4 regions of the Bacillus sp. z14 (2026) genome follow, and region 1 is predicted to be linked to each of the others. Evidence: riboswitches for the same ligand, from Rfam matches in the RefSeq annotation. Region 1 holds a riboswitch; each other region holds the start of a gene.
The links. A riboswitch is a leader RNA that binds a small molecule or an ion and turns the genes downstream of it on or off. The one in region 1 is predicted to bind cobalamin.

Region 2: it holds a riboswitch for cobalamin, as region 1 does, so the genes downstream of both, AC4G3O_RS01320 (ribonucleoside-diphosphate reductase subunit alpha) here and AC4G3O_RS10505 (ABC transporter substrate-binding protein) in region 1, are expected to answer to the same signal.
Region 3: it holds a riboswitch for cobalamin, as region 1 does, so the genes downstream of both, AC4G3O_RS16190 (FecCD family ABC transporter permease) here and AC4G3O_RS10505 (ABC transporter substrate-binding protein) in region 1, are expected to answer to the same signal.
Region 4: it holds a riboswitch for cobalamin, as region 1 does, so the genes downstream of both, AC4G3O_RS11135 (ABC transporter substrate-binding protein) here and AC4G3O_RS10505 (ABC transporter substrate-binding protein) in region 1, are expected to answer to the same signal.

Annotation. Positions count from the first base shown of each region.
Region 1 covers NZ_JBZFQK010000002.1:913,238-916,677, reverse strand. The annotation lists gene AC4G3O_RS10510 (FecCD family ABC transporter permease) at 1-911, opposite strand, end outside; gene AC4G3O_RS10505 (ABC transporter substrate-binding protein) at 913-1,884, opposite strand; cobalamin riboswitch at 2,076-2,255, opposite strand; gene AC4G3O_RS10500 (amidase) at 2,397-3,440, opposite strand, start outside.
Region 2 covers NZ_JBZFQK010000001.1:297,508-300,947, reverse strand. The annotation lists gene AC4G3O_RS01325 (DEAD/DEAH box helicase) at 1-2,192, shown strand, start outside; cobalamin riboswitch at 2,279-2,460, shown strand; gene AC4G3O_RS01320 (ribonucleoside-diphosphate reductase subunit alpha) at 2,628-3,440, shown strand, end outside.
Region 3 covers NZ_JBZFQK010000005.1:218,243-221,682, forward strand. The annotation lists gene AC4G3O_RS16185 (ABC transporter ATP-binding protein) at 1-674, opposite strand, end outside; gene AC4G3O_RS16190 (FecCD family ABC transporter permease) at 668-1,720, opposite strand; cobalamin riboswitch at 1,899-2,044, opposite strand; gene AC4G3O_RS16195 (LLM class flavin-dependent oxidoreductase) at 2,093-3,094, opposite strand; gene AC4G3O_RS16200 (tetraprenyl-beta-curcumene synthase family protein) at 3,122-3,440, opposite strand, start outside.
Region 4 covers NZ_JBZFQK010000003.1:20,027-23,466, forward strand. The annotation lists gene AC4G3O_RS11125 (acyl-CoA dehydrogenase family protein) at 1-144, opposite strand, end outside; gene AC4G3O_RS11130 (TetR/AcrR family transcriptional regulator) at 174-785, opposite strand; gene AC4G3O_RS11135 (ABC transporter substrate-binding protein) at 940-1,905, opposite strand; cobalamin riboswitch at 2,016-2,209, opposite strand; gene AC4G3O_RS11140 (DUF6509 family protein) at 2,236-2,538, opposite strand; gene AC4G3O_RS11145 (polysaccharide deacetylase family protein) at 2,689-3,378, shown strand.

The DNA.
Region 1 (3,440 bases):
TCAGCTATAATTAAGAAGCTCGCTCCCCCAAGGGCACTGGCCAACAGCAAATTCCAATGGGAGGGCCCAATGATCATACGGATCATATGAGGGACAATCAAACCAACAAATCCGATGGCTCCTGTTAATGAAACACTCATTCCAGTCACTAATGAAGCAGTAATTAACAACAGATTACGGGTTCGCTGAACAGAAATCCCCATATTTTGTGCCTGTTCTTCACCCAGCAGAAAGATATCCAAGTCGTTTGCATAGTACAAAAAGAGACAAATCGAAAATAAAACAGGGACAATCAATAGTTGCACATGACTCCAATCACGCCCGTTTAAGTTTCCCATCATCCATTGGACAATCTGCTGCATTACTCCTGCATTCGAAAAAGAGATCAGCAGGGAAGTACTGGCTGACAAAAATGAACTAATCGCAATACCCGTCAGTAGCAACGTCAACACTGAAGTTTTTCCATTGTTCGTCGCAATCAAATAGATTGTAAACAGTGTCAAGGCAGCCAGGATAAACCCCATTAACGGGACGAAAAGAGAATGGACAGCTGACAAACCAAAATAGATGGCCAGCACTCCTCCGAACGCTCCGCCTGAAGATACACCAATAATTCCCGGATCAGCCATCGGGTTGCGAAAAACACTTTGCATCACAACTCCCGATATAGCCAGACCTGCCCCAACTAATCCAGCTACAACAACCCGCCCCAGGCGAATCTGAACGAGGATTGTTTCATACATCGGGTTATAGTCAAACTCTATAAACGGAAGCAATGAGAGTAATACTTTCACAGTTTCCGTAAATGGAACGATGACCCCGCCATACATCGTTGCTAAAAGCAACGATGCGAGCAAGGAACAAATCAGGATTATGAAAATAAGTACCTGTTTAGACTGTTTAAAAGCCATATTATTCTCCATAAAGAACTTTATAAATATCTTCTGCTCCCTCAATCACAAAATGGGATGCCGTTGTTAAATTTGCACTGTCTATTACATGCACTTCATTATTCTTAAAGGCCTTCACATTTTTAAGAGCCGGATCCTTTTTCCATTCCTCGACGAATGTTGCTTTTGAGCCATCATACTGCCAATCACTTGTAATAATCACATCTGGATTTAACTCAACTAATTTTTCCTTTGAAAGATTCGGATAATCAGGATACTCTTCACCGGTAATGCCCGCTTCTGTAATGGCATTTATCCCGCCTGCTAAGGTGATGATTTCTCCTATTGTAGTATTCTCAGTAACTGAAGAATTTTGCTGTGTCCAGTAAACCACTCGTTTTTTATCTGTTTGTGCTTTTGCTTTCGTTTGTAAATCTGACATCCTCTTTTTGACATCAGCTATGATTTCTTCTGCTTTATCTTCTTCGCCAACAATGGTACCAACCTCCATTAGACCCTCCAATACACCTGATATAGAGGAATCATCTTTAAGTTGGTAGGTGGTGATGTCTGCAGCATCAATTTGTTTAAGAACCTCAGGATCTACATAGGAAGGAATCAGCACTAAATCAGGCTGAAGTGACAGCACCAATTCAGATGTAACTGATTCAATTTTTGTATCAATTCCATCTGTTAGATCTGCTACATTCGAAATCCCTGAGTCTGTCGACATTTTCGTAACCGCTGCAATCCGTTCCTCTTCTGCCAATGGCAATAAATATTCATCAATGGCCAACGTTGTTGAAACAATCCTTGAAGGTTTTTCTTTTATTGTTACCTTTTCTCCACGACCATCTGTCAGTGTTTTCGGATACTCGCTAGTTTCCTGGTTTGTTTCATTTTTCTGGTTATTTACTGTCTCATCATTTCCGCATGCAAACAATGCAAAAACGGATAAGAACACCAAAAGTGATAAGCTTGCAATCTTTTTCATCTCACTATTCTCCCTTTTCCAAAATTTATTATATTTAGCGAATTCACGCTGAAATATTAAACATAAAAAAGCCTGTCTTCCCGGTTAAGGAAAACAGGCTTGATTCATGCACAGACAAAAAAACGCTGTCAAAATCAGCGCAAAGACACAATCATCTCTACGTTCGCCATCCCTTTTCCCACCGAAAAGTAAGCAATACACATTCATAAGCAGGTTTCCTGACTCTGAGCTTCACTTTACTCTCACACCTTCCCTCATTTAAAGGTGGTCACGTGATTTCATCAGCTCTTACAGTAGCGGGGGCTGTTCCAGATTTACACTGGATTCCCTTTTACCTCACAATAGTGAGCACTTATGATTGTTTTAAATTTTCGTATTATTAATATATCATGTTGAAAATGTAAACGGAAGATATTTTCGATATATAGGAATTCTCATAAATATAAACAAGTGAAATGACTGTTTTAATTGACCAACTGAATTACACGCATCTTCTAGTCGATCTATCACTTTTATCGCCATCCAATATATGGATTCCCTTTCTGTCCAACCCATATATCGGATTGCTCTAACAACGCTCCTATTTTAAGAAGCCAATCTTCCCTTCCCTTTGGAGCCATCAATTGCACTCCAAGGGGTAAGCCAGAATCTGTCATATGAACAGGCAAGCTAATCGCAGGCTGTCCGATGATGTTCGCCAACTGTGTAAAAGGCGTATACGTTAAACTTGGTTTAAACATTTCATAGACCATTGCTAACTGTTCAGAGGGTTTTAGTTCATTTACTTTCAATAACTGCAAGCTCTGTTCATCCGTATGCGTCAATTCGCCCACCTTTGGAGCTGAGAAAGCTGTTGCCGGCGTCAAATACAAATCATAATCCTCATTGAACCTGGCCATTTGTGCAGCTGCCGTATCCCATTCAGCTAAACTGCGTGTAAATTGAACAGCTGATACATTCTGCCCGGCAGTTCTGAGTACCCATGTGACTATCTCTATATCATTAACGGTAATCGGCCGTCCAATGGCTTCCTCAATGGACAGTATATCTGCTGCCATTTCTCCGCTATTCATAATATAGTAATTTTCCATAAGGCGGATTCCATCTACCCCATTATCACATTCTTCAACGGTGAACCCTGCCTGTTCCAGCCATTTGACTGTCTTATGTACCGCTTCTACAGCTTCTTCACTAACGGGTGTTCCCACCGGAGACTTTGTGGAAAAAGCAATTTCAAACCTTTCTTTCAATGGATTCGAAAGCTCCTTCAAATAGCTCCCATTATATAAAGGTACCTGAAAGGCAGTATCCGGCTGAATGATTTGCAAGGCATCCAGCATAGCTGCACTATCACGAACCGTTTTGGTTAAGGCAAAATCTACCGCAGCTCCATGCCATTGGCGGCCCACACCTGGACCAACGGGTGTCCTTCCCCTTGTTGGCTTCAAGCCTACTAATCCAGTGAATGATGCCGGTATACGAATAGAGCCGCCGCCATCACTGGCACCGCTAATTGGGACCATACCTGAAGTTATACTGGCTGATGCTCCGCCGCT
Region 2 (3,440 bases), on a different contig from region 1:
AAGAGATTCAGTATTTAAAAAAATATGGAAGTACCCGCTATCACCTGATGAATGGCAATAAGATTATGTCAGGTGATTCTTTTACGTACTATTTTGAGTCATCCAGTATTTTGCGTATACCTGTTGGAACGATTGCTAAGCTGGAATGGGGCGGGAGTCGGTTTGATGCCAGAATCCTATCCTCTGAGGGCAATAGTTTGCTTCTGTCTCTTGAACAATCAATAGGTGAATTGATTGAAGAGGCTACGATTTATCATGACCCATGGGAACTTTTAGATCAGCTGATTGAAAGACTGGATGATATCAGGAAAAGTAAGCGGAAAAGAAGTCGGGTTAAACGGATCATGGAGCCTTCCATGCCTGATAAACGAACGGACAAAACAAGTAAAAGCGCGGTACGCGAATTATATGCCAGATCAAAATATAACCCGGTCACATATGTTTGGGGACCGCCTGGTACAGGAAAAACGTATACTTTAGCACGAACGGCAGCCAATAAATATTTTAAAAAGAAACGTATATTAGTTCTCTCTCACAGTAATCAGGCTGTGGATGTCCTGCTTGCCGAAATTACGGCATTTGTTAAACGAGCGGATCGTTTTCATGAAGGAGATATTTTACGTTACGGCTCTCAAACTGGTGAGGGTCTTCTGATGCATGGGGATATATTGCCGGCTAAATTATTGGAAAGTCATGATGGACATTTAGTGAAGGAAAGGGATTCGATTAATGAAGAAAAGAAACTGCTAAAAAAAGATCTGTCTCTGTCTTTTAGCGTACGTGACTCGGAGCAGCTTCTTGACCTTGAAAAAAAACTGGGCAGAATCTTAGAGAAAATAAGGCAAAAAGAAATTCATTTAGTCAAAAATGCCTTCATTGTTGGGACTACCTTGGCGAAAGCAGCAATGGACCCGAGTATTTTTGAACAAGAGTATGATCTAGTTATCATTGATGAAGCCAGTATGGCCTTTATCCCGCAAATTGCCTTTGCCGGCGCACTTGCCAAGCGTTGTATTATTTGTGGGGATTTTAAGCAATTACCTCCTATTGCGGTTTCGAGGGGAGAGCTTGTAGACCGCTGGCTGAAGGAGGACATCTTCCATCGTGCCGGTGTTGCTGATATTGCACGTGGGGGAAAACTTCATACTCATTTGTTTTTATTAAAGGAACAGAGGAGAATGCATCCGGATATCTCCGCTTTTACGAACCAATATGTTTATAATTCACTGGTTGGCGATCATCCAAGTGTTCATATAAATAAAAAAGATATCGTTTCAAAGACACCTTTTGTAGATCGTGCTTCCGTACTGTTAAATACGAGCTTCACAGGGGAACACTGCTTTACGGGCACTTCCTCTGGTTCTAGAATGAATTTGATGAATCTATTGTTATCCTTTCAGGTTATTCATGAAGCCTACAGCAATGGGAGTAAATCAATCGGTTATGCAACCCCTTATCGTGCGCAGGCACAATTGATGGAAACATTAATTAAAGATCTATATGAGGAAGAGAACGGCCTGCATGATATATTGGCTGCCACTGTCCATCGTTTCCAGGGAAGTGAACGGGAAGTAATGGTATTTGATAGTGTAGATAGTTATCCGCAAAATCGGGCAGGGATGCTTTTAACGGGCAGGGAAAGTGAACGGCTGTTAAATGTTGCAATTACCAGAACAAAAGGGAAACTGATTCATGTCAGCGATGTGGAGTTTATAGAATCAAAAGTTTCGCATACAAAAACTCTTCATCAGCTCGTTCAATATCAAATGAAACGGAATCAAATGGTCAATATGGATCAAATAGGCAAATGGATTGCCAACCATCATCCAAAATTACAATGGATTTATGCAAGAAATTTGGAAGGGTTCTATCAGGATTTAAAAAAAGCCCAATCTTCCATTATCCTTTCCTTGCCAAATTCCAGTGTGTTATCATCGGATTTTGTTCAAAGAGTGAAGACGAGGAACTCAAGAACAAGACTGATGATGTATTCTCCAGATTCCCATTCCTATTTGGATCCGGATATCCATCTTCAGAATGGGCCAAGCTTCACATTTGTCATCCTTGACCAAAAAGTATTGTGGTTGGGGGTTCCTCTTGAAGCCAATAAACGTGTTCATCCGCCATACATTGGAATTCGATTGGAATCCGAAGCATTTATCAATCAATTTCTCCAGCAATTGCCTAAATAAATTGTCGGAATTTTAGTTGCTATTTTCACATATAAGATTTATAATTCTATATGTTGTTATCATTTTATATCTAAAATACTATATATTGATTTTAACGTGTTTAAGGTGTCGTATTACGACTTAATAGGGAATCCGGTTAAAATCCGGAACTGTACCCGCAACTGTAAATGCTGATGAAATAAGTAAACCACTGTAGAGAAATCTATGGGAAGGACTTAGAGTAAAGCGAAGCATGAGTCAGGAGACCTGCCTTTTTCACTGGTTTGCCTTTATCGGGAGCAATGAGGGTGGAACGGATGAAATAGCAATATTGAACAGTTCAATCTTGTTATTATTTCTTTTCCCATTGCTTATTTTTAGGCAATGGGATTTTTTGCGTGGAGGGAACAGACGTTTTTAATCGATTTATCGGCAAACAATAAGGGGGAAATTAGTATGGCAGTATCTTACGAATCAAACTATGCAAGTCTGGAAGTCATAAATTTAAAAAGCATAGAAACATACATAAAGGAATGTGTTAGTTCCTATACATCTATTTATTCAGCAGAGGAATACTTAGAAAAAATCAAGACAGCACTTGAGTATAAGTCTGACTATAGCAAGAAAGAGTTGGTGAATTTACTGGTACTAAGCGCCGTAGAGCGTATCTCTGCTGATGAGCCTGATTGGACATTTGTGGCGGCAACTATTTATTTAGACCAGTTATATGATAAAGCTTCAAAAAGCCGGGGATATGATTTAACACACAAATATGGGAGCTTTCATCAGCTTGTTGAACTATTGACTGATATGGGGATTTATAATCCAGCATTGTTAAATGAATATACGGAAGACGAAATCAATGAACTCGAAGCAGTCATCGATTCATCAAAAGATCAGTTGTTTACGTATATTGGCATTCGGACGCTGGCAGATCGCTATTTAGCCAAATCTCATCATGGAAGCTTATATGAACTTCCTCAGGAACGGTTTATGATTATTGCCATGACATTAATGATGAATGAGCCTAAAGAACAGCGAATCAAATTAATAAGAGAAGCATATTGGGCCTTATCCAATCTATATATGACGGTGGCAACTCCTACGCTTGCTAATGCTGGGAAAAGCTATGGCCAATTATCCAGTTGTTTTATCGATACTGTTGATGATAGTTTGCAAGGTATCTATGATTCAAACACCGATATTGCCAATCTATCTAAAAATGGCGGAGGAATAGGTGTTTATTTAGGGAAAATTAGAGCGCGAGGC
Region 3 (3,440 bases), on a different contig from region 1:
ATTCCACCCTCCGCCACCTTCCTTCCATCCTTAAGCAAAGCACATCTATCTGCATATAAAGCTGCCATGTTTAAATCATGGAGGATGGCGACAATCGTCAGCCCATTTTGAAGCTGGAGCCTCTTTAATAAATTTAACAATTCGATTGTATGCTTTACATCCAGATGATTTGTAGGTTCATCGAGAAACAGGAGCTTTGGCTGCTGGGCCAAAGCCTTTGCTAAAAGGACACGTTGCTTTTCCCCTCCGCTTAATGACGAAAAGTATGTATACTTAAATTTCAGCGTGTTTGTCTGAGCAAGACACTCATCAACAATTGCGTAATCCTCACTACGGTAATGATTAAAAAATCCCTTCTCCTGATAAGGATACCTGCCTAATAGTACGATTTCTTCCACCGTAAAATCTATACCCACCATATGTTCCTGACTTAACACGGCAGCAATTTTAGCCAATTCTCCGGTTTTATAGGATGAGGTCCTTTTCCCATTAATGATTGAAGTCCCTTCTTTATATTCCATTTTTCCCAATATACTTTTAATCAATGTCGTCTTACCGCTTCCATTTGGACCAAGAAGAGCAAAAAATTCTCCGCTCTCAACCTTAATAGAAAAGTCCTGAAGCACTTGCTTATTTTTATGATAGCCTGCACTGAGGCTCTCTACGGTTAACATGTCAAATTCCTTCTTTTTATGCGTTCTTTAATCAGTAAGATTGTAAATACAGGTGCACCGATTAAGGCAGTAATGACACCGATTGGTAATTCCTGCGGGTTGATAATCGTACGTGCAATCAAGTCAGCCAATACGAGATATCCACCTCCAATAATCATGGATAATGGCAGTAAGTGGCGATGATCAGCACCAGCAAGAAGGCGAACAAGATGTGGAATAACCAGTCCAACAAAGCCAATAGCTCCTGATACGGCAACTGCTGCACCCGTTAATAGTCCAGCCCCGATAATAATGATTATTTTCTTTCGTTTCACATCGATACCATTATATTGAGCGGATTGATCTCCAAGAGCCATCCCATTTAGTTCACGATAATGATATAAAATTATGGAAGCTCCTATAATAAAAAAGGGAATCAATATACTGACGTGTCCCCAATTTTTCATAGCCACACTGCCCATCAGCCAGTTTAATACCTCCCTCATTTGATCTCCTGAGGATAGCGCAATGATAAGTGAGACCACAGCGCCAATGAATGAATTCATAATTATACCGGCTAAAATAATGGTCTCATTTGCATAGGTAACACTAGCTGCCTTTGTAATACCAAATACAATAAACAAGGTTATAAAACTAAACACGATTGCAACAAGCGGCAATGTGAACTGACCAAAAAGAGCAAATTCGATATTAAAGAATAGAACAATCACTGCCCCAACCGATGCACCGGAAGAAATTCCAATAGTATATGGATCAGCGAGTGGATTTTGCAAAAGCCCCTGAAAGGCAGCACCGGCAAGTGCCAGTGAGGCACCCACAAATAAAGCGATTAATACCCGGGGTAATCGTATATTCCAAATAATCATTTCTATATTTTTTGGACCGGTATAGAAGGATTCCTGGCCGGTCACGTTCTTCAAGAGAATCCCAAGAATATCTTTAAATGACATGTCCACGCTGCCTATAAACAGGCCGAGCAACGCAGCGAGCAGCAAAAACAGGATACTCCCAAAATAAATACCGGTTGTTCTATTTTTATTATTCATAACTTATACTTCAATTCCTCTTTACTCCTGGCGGCGAACCTCGGATTATTCATGCACTTTAAAACAAGATTATAAGCTACAACACATAAAAAATCCTTAGCTCAGGATGGTATTGAGCTAAGGATTCACTTTTTCACGCCTGTGAATACAATAAGCCTACTTTTCCCTCCGAAAAATAAGTACTAAAACTCTAAAAGCAGGTTTCCTGGCTTTTACTAAATCAGACTTGTGATTTAGTAAGTACAGTAGCGGGGGCTGCAACGGATTTGAACCGTTTTCCCTTTTACCCTCGTGTACCGAGGCACTTTTAAAGTGATTTATTAGATTTTATTCTTATTCTAATAGATTGATTGACTAATGGCAAATCCACTATTATTTCAACAGTTCTTTGGCAATTAATCTGAAGGAGTTTTCTTTAGCCTCGTATGAATGGGTGATTGTCACAAGCATAATTTCATCTGTAAAGAAGCGTTCACTCAGCTCTCTAATTTTTTCTCCAATCATTTTAGGAGAACCGATAATCATCTTGCTTCTGTTGTAATCAATCCGAGCTTTCTCAAACTGCGATAATGACATTTCATGAATTTCTTTTGGGTGAGGTGTTCCCTCTCTTATAATTCCCTGTGAAAGAAACAGCATCGATAAATCCAATGAACCAGCCAGATATTCTGCCTCTTCGTCCGATTCCGCACAAACTGTAAATACAGTAACCATACCTGATGGATTCTGTACTAACTCTGTAGGTCGAAATGCTTCATGGTAATGCTTCATATTTTCTTCAGCATATTCACTGTTAATAAACAAAGCAAAATTATAGGGTATACCCTTATGAGCTGCAAGAGCTGCGCTAGATGAACTAGATCCAAGCATCCACAATTCCGGCGGAGATGTAATGGTAGGTGTCGCCGATAACCCATATAGAGGATGCAATTCCGGTATTTGATCATAGAGATACCAGGATAACTCATCTACCTGGTCAGGAAAACGATGCAGTTCCTGTACTCTCCCCTCCTGCAACGCTCGCGTTGCTCTTGGCATCCCTCCAGGAGCCCTGCCGATTCCCAAATCTATTCTTCCTGGAGCTAAACCAGATAATACTCTGAAGTTTTCAGCTACTTTATAAGCACTGTAGTGAGGCAGCATAACACCGCCTGTTCCAACTCTTATTTTATCTGTTTGAGCAGCAATCCATGTTGCCAATATCTCAGGCGAAGATCCTGCCAAGCCTTGACTATCATGATGCTCGCTGACCCAAAATCTTGAGTATCCCCACTCCTCAGCCAATTTTGCCAGTTTGACCGTATTAGCAAGTGCCTGCTCTGAAGGCTCTCCAACAGAGCGCGGTGACTGGTCTAGAATACTTAATTTCACCATTCTGCTCCATCCCCTTAGTATTGAATGCTAGACTCGCCTATTCTTTTTCATTCTCTTAAACGCATGATACAGCTTACTATTCCAATAAAAGAAATACGCTGAACGGCCACCCAGGCTTAACATTTTTTTAGTATATTGCTTAACCGACAACTGGTCTTTCACCTTGGAATCGGCTAGATAAATACCCAATAATCCCTGGTTAATCATGCTGTGGAACTTGCTGTCCGGTATTTTTGTGACATCTAAATTGGCTTTTTCAACAAAATAACAAAGTCTATCAATCAGTTGCTCTTCCGTTTCGTAATAAAAACAGAAATTTAAATCGTCGCCTTGGCGATCCTCCTCC
Region 4 (3,440 bases), on a different contig from region 1:
GTCACTCAACTTTCTGACCACGTCCTCACTTACCCCCTGATTCTTTTCCGTTTGCCTGGCATAGGGACGAATCTTTTGAATCGCAAAATCCTTAGCTACATCAACAAATGCCTTTTCTTCCTCACTTGGTAAAAAAGAAACCAACTTTCTCCCTCCTTCATATCAATAGTTTATTAATTTGAGAGACTGCTAAATGAGCGCATGACCAATCGGTTTAATAATCTAGCAAGATATTCTACATCTGTCTTTTGGTGATTTGGTTCCCGGAATTTTTGAATGACGACCTCATTGATTGCTCCAACCATTGCCTGAGAGATGATCCTAACTTCCTGTTCATTCACATTCTCCGGAAACTCCTGGTAAGCAAAAAAAAAGATAAGATCTGCGAAACTTTTAAGTGCTTCTCGTCTGACCAGTTCTACTTCGAAAGAAACTCCGACTGATTCGAGTAAAATAAAATTGGCAACAGCCTTATTGGAAAAGCAAATTTCCAAATAGCGAAGAATTCCGGCATATGCTTTATAACCAATGCGTGGTTCCCGTAAAGCTGCAAGCTTAATCTCTTCTGCAACTTCTCCAATCAAACTTTCACAAAGTGCAACAATCAAAGTCTCTTTATTGCCGAATTGTTGGTAGAACGTTGTTTTCGAGACATGTGCATACTCAACTATGTCCAGAACTGATGTATTCTTGTAACCTCTTGTAGTGAATAATTGGAGGGCTGCATATAGCATTTTATCTCTTGCTTCGGTCGGCAGGTCATTTACATATAACATTCTTATCATTCCAATCCCATGTGTGAGTACGAATACGTATTGGTATCATCATACCTACTCAAAAGGGAAATTTCAACAAAATTGTTAGAAAATTTAATTTATTTTCTTCGACAAAAAAAGAGCCTCCCAAAGTAAAATGGGCACGGCTCTTAAATGAAAATGTTTATTTAAATATTTCAGGATAGATTTTTTCAGCTATCAATTGCAAGCCTTCTGTTAAACGTGGTCCCGGTCTTGACACTGTGTCATTATCTACATCATAAACCTGCTTATTTTGAACGGCAGGTACCTCGGACCAAGCTTTTCTTCCATATACCTTTTCTTCTGGATTTTCAATATAATAGCCATATGTAGTAAGAATAACATCAGGATTGCGATCAATGACTTGTTCTTCATTCATTGTTACCCAACCCTCTTGATCAGCGGCAATATTCTCTGCCTGAATGATATCAAGCATTTCGTCTATATAGGTTCCGTTAGCCGCTGTATATAAATCCGGTGAGGAAGATACTTCAATCCAAACCTTCTTCTTATCTTTTATAGCACTTGCTTTCTCTTTAATTTCTGCTACTTCTTTTTTCATATCCGAAATAATTTCATCAGCTTTGTCTGATGTTCCGGTTGCTTTAGCAATCAATTCAATTGTTCCATATGCACCATCAAACGAATTGGCGTCAGGTACGATAATAACATCAATACCAGCTGTCTGGAATTGTTTAATGGTATCCTTAGCATTATTAAAATGACTGGCAGAAAGCAATAAAAGATCCGGATTTAATTCCAACACTTTTTCAATATTGATTTCTAACCCGCCGACCTTAGGTTTGTCAGCAGCTTCTGTAGGAAAATTACAATAATCTGATACACCAATGATTTTCTCTCCAAGACCTAGTGCATAGGCCGTTTCAGTATTGCTTGGCAGCAAGGATACGATCGTGTCCGGCTTTTCCTCAATCTTGATGCTTTCTCCGGATCCATCCCTTACCTCAACAGGAAAGGCTGTGGACGTTGATTCAGAAACCTCTTTCTTCTGGTTTGAGTCATCTTCAGTTGACGAACACCCAAACATTAACATAGATAGCGTAAGCATTAGCATAAATAAAAATAAATAGTTTTGCTTTTTTAGCATAGTTATTCCCCTTTCCAACATAATAAAAAAGCCTTAGCTCGAAAAAAGCTAAGGCGAAAATCCACATTAAAATAACAGGATTGGACGCCTACTTTTCCCTCCGAAAAATAGTACATACAAAAGAAAGAGCAGGTCTCCTGGCTGACGCATCAATTTACTCTGATTTACCTTCCCATGCTCTAAACAAAGAGCCGGTGGTTTACAAATCATTTCATCCGCGTATACAGTAGCGGGGGCTGCACCGGATTTGCACCGGTTTCCCTATTATCCTAATAAATAAGGCACTCTTACACTATTCAATATTTATATTTTTTATATAATCAGCTATCTTCATTCTTCTTCATATTCAACATCAGTATGTTCCCTGCAAAATTGTAAAACCATCGATAATTCATCTTCCTCAAGCTCAAAATCCAAAATACTTTGTGTTTCACTTTCTATAAACTCATATTTTGAAATTTGGTCCTGATTTTCATCCATTACATATATAACACGCAACAGAAGACCCTTATCGGTATATAGTTCATCTTCCTCGGGAACGGAAATCTCCAGTACATATTCGAACCTTTCTCCAGAAAGGATACCAAACGGGTCTTCCAGTTTCTCAACTGTATAACTTTGTATCTCGATCATCTTTATCAACCTTTCTAAAATGCTTATGTCTATTATACATGTTCAATCTCTTTATTAAACATTTTACCCAATTATTCAACTCCGTTTAGGAATATTTTTTAACAAGAATCAAAAACTATATTAAAATCACTTAATCCATAGGAGTTTATTATGCGTACTCTATCTGTTCTCACATTGCTCATTATCCAGCTTCTTATTCCATCTGAAACATTTGCAAAGACAGCCTACCTCAGTTTTGATGATGGTCCCTCAAACATCACACAGGAAATCCTCGATATCCTCAAAGTTCAGGATGTTAAGGCAACCTTTTTTGTAACGGGAACAGCCAGCCCGGGACATATGTATTTATATAAAGATATCGTAAAAAATGGACACGCTCTTGGACTGCATTCCTATTCTCATAATTATTCCAAAATCTATCGATCCAAGGATACTTTTTTTAAAGACATTACTCAACTGGAAGAATTTTTGGAAAGGGAAGTAGGCGTAAGCCCGAAAATCCTACGATTCCCCGGCGGCTCCAATAACTATGTCGCAAAACAATATGCCGGGACTGATTTAATGGATCAATTAAAGACTGAGGTAATAAAAAGAGGATATAAATATTATGATTGGAACTGCGATGCTAACGATGGATTAAATCCTCCAATTCCAGAAAAAAAATTACTTAAATTAATTATGCAAGGGGTAGGTGAAAAAGAAAATCTCTATATCCTCCTGCATGATTTTAACGGCAATACAACAATCGTGGATGGGCTTCCGGAAATCATTCGCCGTCTGAAACATAAGGGATACACCTTTAAAATAATGGATGAGTCCACACCAACTTTTGAATTTTAAAAATGATAAATACTCCTATCAGTTCAAATCGCAAATGCTGTCCATTATTCTGTAACGCTTCT